One region of the Mycobacterium holstebronense genome, then DNA from elsewhere that is predicted to be linked to it. Evidence: riboswitches for the same ligand, from Rfam matches in the RefSeq annotation. Region 1 holds a riboswitch; the other holds the start of a gene.
The links. A riboswitch is a leader RNA that binds a small molecule or an ion and turns the genes downstream of it on or off. The one in region 1 is predicted to bind cobalamin.

Region 1 (3,513 bases):
GTAGTCAGCTCGCAGCGCGGCGGCTCGCCGGTGCTTGGAGCCGATCTTGACTATCCGCCCGTCGGTGATGGCGTACTGCTCGACGATTTGATCGTCGTCCCATCCCGCATCCTCCAACCGCGGCAGGACGTAATCCCGGCAGGTGTCCGCCTCAGTGGGGCGGGGGCGCTTCTTCTGTGGAGCGCCCGCAGTCGTGGGCGGATCCGGCTCCGGATCGCCGAGCAGCGCGCGCAGGGCTGCCCGGACGATTTCGCTGACCGATGTCCGCTCCGAATGGGCGCGCGTTTCCAACCGTTCCTTGAGTTCGGGCGGGACACGGATAGGTACGACTTCGGCACGTCCCTGCGGTCGCTGCCGGGCTCGGACCGCAGCAAGGTCAAAGCCCGACTCCGCCTCGGCGACCCCAGGCGATAGCTCCTTCGCGGAAGCGGCTTCTGGCAGCTCAGCGGCCTCGGATTCGAGGTACTTGAGCACGGCATGTCGAACCAGTTCGCTAACCGACGTGCGCTCGGCAGCCGCGTACCGTTTGGCGGCGGCATGCAGGCCGGCGTGTAGTCGCACGGGTAGCACGACGGCTGGTGCGGCTCCTATGCGCGGGCGCCCCAACGCGCGAGTGATGCGACCCGCGTCGTAGCCACGCTCAGCCTCGTCCGCGAGCGCACCGAGCTGCTCCTCCGAAAGTGCAGGCGCGGGAACGGCATCGTTGTCTTGCCTGTCTCCTTTCATGTGATCACCTCCCCGCCACCCGGGAGCAGGCCTAGGTACTGACGGCGGCAACGCATCGCGTGCCAGATCAAATGGTCCCCGCTGGGCTGGCGACCACCGACGAGTTCAACAAGGTTGCCCGCACTGTCCGGCCCGATGGTCAGGATCTTCGGAGGATCAGCACCGTCGTCGATAACCCCCTCAAAGACATAGAGGTCGTAGACGTGGGAGATCTCCTCGATCGAATAGCCGTGCTTGAGCGCAGACTCAGCCACCCGAAGCACAGATTCGAGTGTAATACGAAATTATGGCCTGTCCAGAGCTATCGGCCCAGCTTGAACTGTTACATCTCCGACGACGTCAGCCGCTCGGTGAGGAATTCCACCACCCGCTTGCGCGCCTCGTAGGCAGGGTGACCGTCGACCTCGCGAACCTGGTCGGTGAGCACCGAGTGCGCCATCCGAGACAGACCGTGCGGGTTGCCCGACGAGGAATCGATCTCGATCACCTCGAAAGCGTCCCCGAGCCGCGCTTTGAGCGTCGCGAAGCGGTCGCCGGGCGCCATCTTGTCCTCGCTGAACCGCAGGCCCAGCGCGCACAGGCCGCCGCCCGCGGCCCGGTCGGCAACGACGCCCAACTCGACCTCGGAGAGCCCCGGGTCGCGGCGTTGCTTCAACGTCAGCGGTATCGGCACGGACGGTTGGCTGAGCACCGGGGCCAGCACGGCGTCGTCGACCGCGGCTGCCAGCGCGAAGCCGCCGGTGAAGCACTGCCCGATCACGCCGACGCCTTTGCCGGGAGTCTTCTCGTTGAGATCACGGGCCAGCGCCCGCAGGAACTGGCTGACCGGCCGCTGCTTGTCGGTGGCGAACGCGGCGAACTCCCTGGTCACGCAGGCCCGGGCGATCGTGGTCGCGGCGTAACCCGGCGTGATCGCCTTGCCCGGCTCGCCGAACAGCGAGGGAATCGCGACGGTGAACCCGTTGTCCACCAGGTGATTTCCCAGCGCCAGCACCCCCGGGTGTATCCCCGGGATCTCCGGGATCAGCACCACGCCGGGCCCCTCGCCCTTGCGGTACACGTCGTGGGTGAATCCGCCGCCGGTGAACGGCTCGGCGACCCATCCGGTCAAGTCTGCTTCGGGTGCGGTCATCGGTCCTCTAGTCCTTTCGCCTAGGTCGGCGTCTCACGCCATGGGTGTTAGGGTATCGGCGCGAAGTGCCAGGGAAGTCGGTGTGACTCCGACGCAGGCCCGCTACGGTGTTCCGCGGCGCATTCCGGTGCGCCCCGGTCAGTCCGAATACCGGCTTCGCGTTGCCAACACTGGGCATCACGAGCGGAGCCTCAATGCAACAGCTGTACCCGTTCCCCGCTGTCCTCGGCGGCGACCCGGATGCCCCGGGCGGCCTCGACGACATGGCGCTGGCGCTTGTCCTGAGCGCGATCTCCCCCGGTATCGGCGGGGTGCTCATCCGCGGCGAGAAGGGCACCGCCAAGTCGACCCTGGTTCGGGCGCTCGCCCAGGTGCTGCCGCCCATCGACGTGGTGGCCGGCGACCGGTTCTCTTCCGATCCCACTGAGGCGAACCCGCTCTCCCCCGACGGCCCGTTCCCCAGCGACGTCGCTGTCGAGACCCGCCCGGTGCGGCTGGTGGAGCTGCCGGTCGGCGCCACCGAGGACCGGGTGGTGGGCTCCATCCACCTGGAGCGGGCGCTGAGCGCCGGCACGGTCGACTTCGAACCCGGGCTGTTGGCGCGCGCCAACCGCGGCATTCTCTACGTCGACGAGGTCAACCTGCTGGCCGACCACCTGGTGGACCTGCTGCTGGATGCCGCGGCGATGGGGCGGTTGACCGTGGAGCGTGACTCGGTCTCGGTGACCCATGCCGCCCGTTTCGTGATCGTCGGGACGATGAATCCCGAGGAGGGCGAACTGCGTCCGCAGCTGCTCGACCGGTTCGGGTTGACCGTCGAGGTGTCTGCGCCGCGCGATCCGGCGCTGCGGGCGGAGGCGGTACGGCGGCGGCTGGCGTTCGACGCCGACCCGGATGGTTTCACCGCGAGCTACGCCGCGGCCCAAGAGCGGTTGCGGGCCCGGATCCGTGCAGCCCAGAAACTGCTGCCGCAGGTGGCGCTCACCGACGCTTCGCTGGTCAAGATCGGTGAGATCTGTGCGGCGTTCGACGTCGATGGCCTGCGCGGCGACATCGTGTGTGCGCGCACCGCGGTCGCGCATGCGGCGTGGCAGGGACGCGATGCGGTCACGCTGGAGGATCTGCGGGTGGCCGCCCGGTTGGCCCTGCCGCATCGGCGACGACGCAAGCCGTTCGACGCGCCGGGTCTCGATGACGCCGAACTCGACGAGCTGCTGCCGCCGGAGGATTCCGGTCCCGAACCCGACCCGGACGGTCCGGGACCCGACGGTCCCGAGCCCGAGGGTCCGCCGGAGGGCGGGAACACCACACCAACCGACCAGAGCGGGCCGCCCCGGTCCAAGCCGGACTCCACGTCGACGGTGGGTGCCGACTCCCCTTACCGGGCACGGCTTTTCTCCGTCGACGGCGTGGGCGAGGGACGCGCCGGCCGGCGCAGCAGGGCCCGCACCAGTTCGGGTCGCCGGGTGGGCGCCACCGCGTCCGGTAACACCGGCGGACTGCACCTGTTCGAGACGCTGCGCGCCGCCGCGCCGCATCAGGGCGTCCGGGGCCGGATCGGCGGCCGGATGATCCTGCAGGCGAACGATCTTCGTCGGGCCGTCCGGGAAGGCCGGGAGGCCAACCTGGTGCTGTTCGTGGTCGACACCTCCGGG
Region 2 (3,513 bases), 2.3 Mb from region 1:
AGGAACCCATCGGGGTACGCGACATCGACTCGACGCCACCGGCGACCACGACGTCGTAGTGTCCGGCGATCACACCGGCGGCGGCGAAGTGCACCGACTGCTGGCTGGATCCACACTGGCGGTCCACGGTCACCGCGGGCACGCTCTCCGGCCATCCCGCACTCAGCACCGCCGTGCGGCCGATGTCCAAGGCCTGCTCACCGGCCTGCATGACACAACCCCAGATCACGTCGTCGACCAGCGCCGGGTCCACGCCGGCCCGGTTGACCAGCCCGTTGAGCACCTGGGCGGACAGCTCGGCCGGGTGTACCCCGGACAGTCCGCCGTTGCGCTTGCCGACAGGCGCGCGCACCGCTTCGACGATGACGGCTTCAGCCATGGGTGCTCCTTAATTCGTTTCAGTTCGTTCGGGTCTTGTTGCCTCGATTGTCGACCGGCGCGCTCGGCCGGCGTCAACGGGGGTCACTCCAGGCTTCCGCGTACCGTCGAATCCATGGCACGCATCGCGATCATCGGCGGCCACGGCAAGATTGCCCTGCTGCTCGCCCGCATCCTCGCCCATAGCGGCCAACCAGGTCAGTTCGGTGTTCCGCAACCCCGACCACGCCGAGGAGGTCGCGGTCACTGGTGCGGTTCCGGTGGTGGCCGACATCGAGCAGCTCGACACTGACGCCCTGGCGCGACTCGTGGCCGACCACGATGCGGTGGTGTTCTCCGCCGGCGCCGGCGGCGGCAACCCGGCACGCACCTACGCCGTCGACCGCGACGCCGCCATTCGCAGCATCGACGCCGCCGCAAAAGCCGGCGCGCGGCGATTCGTGATGGTGTCCTACTTCGGCGCGGGTCCCGATCACGGAGTTCCCGACGACGATCCGTTCTTTCCGTACGCGCAGGCCAAAGCCGCCGCCGACGCCCATCTGCGTGCCACCGATCTGGACTGGACGGTGCTGGGCCCGAGCCGGCTCACCCTGGATCCGGCGACCGGCCGGATCGCTGTTGGCCCCGATACCGGCAAGGGGCAGGTCTCCCGCGGCAACGTCGCACAGGTGATCGCGGCGTGCCTGGCCGACACGTCGACCGTCGGTCGCACCATCGAGTTCAACGACGGCCAGACCCCGATCCCGGAGGCACTCGCGGCCGGTCGAGCCGAGTAATCTCGATCACGCAACTGGTTTGCCGTTGTCGCCGCCAGGCGGCCTCGGCATCGAGCGCACCACGGTTTACGCAGTTTTCCATGGAGCGCAAGAGGGAACCCGGTGAGAATCCGGGACTGTCCCGCAGCGGTATGCAGGAACGACCGCCGTCATAAGCACTGGTCACGGGCTCGCCCACGGACTGGGAAGCGACGGCCATTAGGAGCACCTCGGTGCGCGCCTGCGAGTCCGAATACCTGCCCGTTGTGCTGGGCGCGCCGCGCCCGGCGGATCAACGCCTCGCGGAATAGGCGTCTGGTTTTGAGGGTTATAGTGCTTTATATATAGGCACGGGACCGGATCAGCTGGGCGACTGCTGGCGTTGACCCACCCTCGTCAATTGAAGGATCAAATCGTGACCGTTCAAGCCTTTACCGCCACCGTTCTCGGCTCACCTCGTATCGGGCCGCGCCGCGAACTCAAGCGCGCCACCGAAAGCTACTGGGCCGGCCGGATCGGCCAGGACGAACTGAAGAAGGTGGCCGCCGGCCTGCGCCGCGACACCTGGGCCCAGCTGGCCGCCGCCGGGCTCGACTCGGTACCGGTGAACACGTTCTCCTACTACGACCAGATGCTCGACACCGCGGTATTGCTGGGCGCACTCCCGGCGCGGGTGGCCGGCGTCGCCGATGAGCTGGACCGTTACTTCGCCGCAGCCCGGGGCAACAAGGACATCGCCCCGCTGGAGATGACGAAGTGGTTCGACACCAACTACCACTACATCGTTCCCGAGATCGGCCCGGACACGAAGTTCACGCTGAACCCGGCCAAGGTGCTCTCCGAGCTCGCCGAAGCCCAGGAGCAGGGCTTCGGCGGAAACGTGGCCCGGCCGGTGATCATCGGGCCGGTCACGTTCCTGCTGCTGAGTAAGGCCGTCGACGGTGCGGACGCACCGATCGCCCGCCTCGAGGAGCTGACCGACATCTACGCCGAGCTGCTGGGCAAGCTGGCCGACGCCGGCGCGCAGTGGGTGCAGATCGACGAGCCGGTGCTGGTGACCGACATCTCCGCCGACGCCCCCGCGTTGGCCGAGCAGGTCTACAACCGTCTCGGCGCGCTGAGCAAGCGGCCGTCGATCTTCGTGGCCACCTACTTCGGTGACCCGGGCGCGGGACTGCCCGCCCTGGCCCGCACCCCGGTCGAGGCGATCGGCGTCGACCTGGTCTACGGCGCGGACACCAAGATCGCGTCGGTGCCGGAGCTGGCCTCCAAGACGCTGGTCGCCGGCGTGGTCGACGGCCGCAACATCTGGCGCACCGATCTGCAGGCCGCGCTGGCCAAGCTGGCGTCGCTGCTGGGCCCCGTAGGGGCGGTCGCTGTGTCTACGTCGTGCTCGACGTTGCACGTGCCCTACTCGCTGGAGCCCGAGACCGGCCTGGACGACGCGCTGCGCAGCTGGCTGGCGTTCGGCGCCGAGAAGGTGACCGAGGTGGCCACCTTGGCTCGTGCCCTGCGCGAGGGCCGGGACGCGGTCGCCACGGAGATCGCTGCGTCCAACGCCGCGGTCGCCTCCCGCAAGTCCGACCCGCGACTGAACAACGCGGCGCTGCGCTCCCAGATCGCCAAGATCAAGGAAGCGGGCATCCAGCGCGGTTCGGCCGAGGAGCGTCGCGCCGCTCAGGACGAGCGACTGCACCTGCCGCCGCTGCCGACCACCACGATCGGCTCGTTCCCGCAGACCGTGGAGATCCGCAAGGCCCGTGCCGCGCTGGTGGCCGGAGAGATCGACGAGGCGGGGTACACCGACCGGATGAAGGCCGAGGTCGCCGCGGTCATCAAGTTGCAGGAGGACCTCGGCCTCGACGTGCTGGTGCACGGCGAGCCGGAGCGCAACGACATGGTGCAGTACTTCGCCGAGCAGCTGGAGGGCTTCTTCGCTACCAGCAACGGCTGGGTGCAGTCCTATGGCAGCCGCTGTGTGCGCCCGCCGGTGCTGTTCGGCGACGTCACACGACCCAAGCCGATGACGGTGGACTGGGCCACCTACGCCCAGTCGCTGACCGACAAGCCGGTCAAGGGCATGCTCACCGGTCCGGTCACCATCCTGGCCTGGTCGTTCGTCCGTGACGACCAGCCGCTGGCCGACACCGCCTACCAGGTGGCGCTGGCTATCCGCGAGGAGACGGTGGATCTGGAATCCGCCGGCATCGCGGTGATTCAGGTCGACGAGCCCGCGCTGCGCGAGCTGTTGCCGGTGCGCGACGCCGACAAGGCGGCCTATCTGGACTGGGCGGTCGGATCATTCCGGATGTCCACCTCGGGTGTCTCGAATGCGACGCAGATCCACACCCACCTGTGCTACTCGGAGTTCGGTGAAGTG

Region 2: linked by a shared signal. The riboswitch ahead of metE (5-methyltetrahydropteroyltriglutamate--homocysteine S-methyltransferase) and the one ahead of RCP37_RS16520 (magnesium chelatase subunit D family protein) in region 1 are both predicted to bind cobalamin.

The regions. Positions count from the first base shown of each region.
Region 1 covers NZ_OY726398.1:3,491,491-3,495,003, forward strand. Annotated here, with positions in the region: gene hsdR (EcoAI/FtnUII family type I restriction enzme subunit R) at 1-777, opposite strand, end outside; gene RCP37_RS16510 (hypothetical protein) at 723-989, opposite strand; gene RCP37_RS16515 (dienelactone hydrolase family protein) at 1,049-1,858, opposite strand; cobalamin riboswitch at 1,905-2,031, shown strand; gene RCP37_RS16520 (magnesium chelatase subunit D family protein) at 2,053-3,513, shown strand, end outside.
Region 2 covers NZ_OY726398.1:1,197,499-1,201,011, reverse strand. Annotated here, with positions in the region: gene RCP37_RS05685 (thiolase family protein) at 1-379, opposite strand, end outside; partial or broken gene RCP37_RS05680 (SDR family oxidoreductase) at 494-1,154, shown strand; cobalamin riboswitch at 1,199-1,412, shown strand; gene metE (5-methyltetrahydropteroyltriglutamate--homocysteine S-methyltransferase) at 1,534-3,513, shown strand, end outside.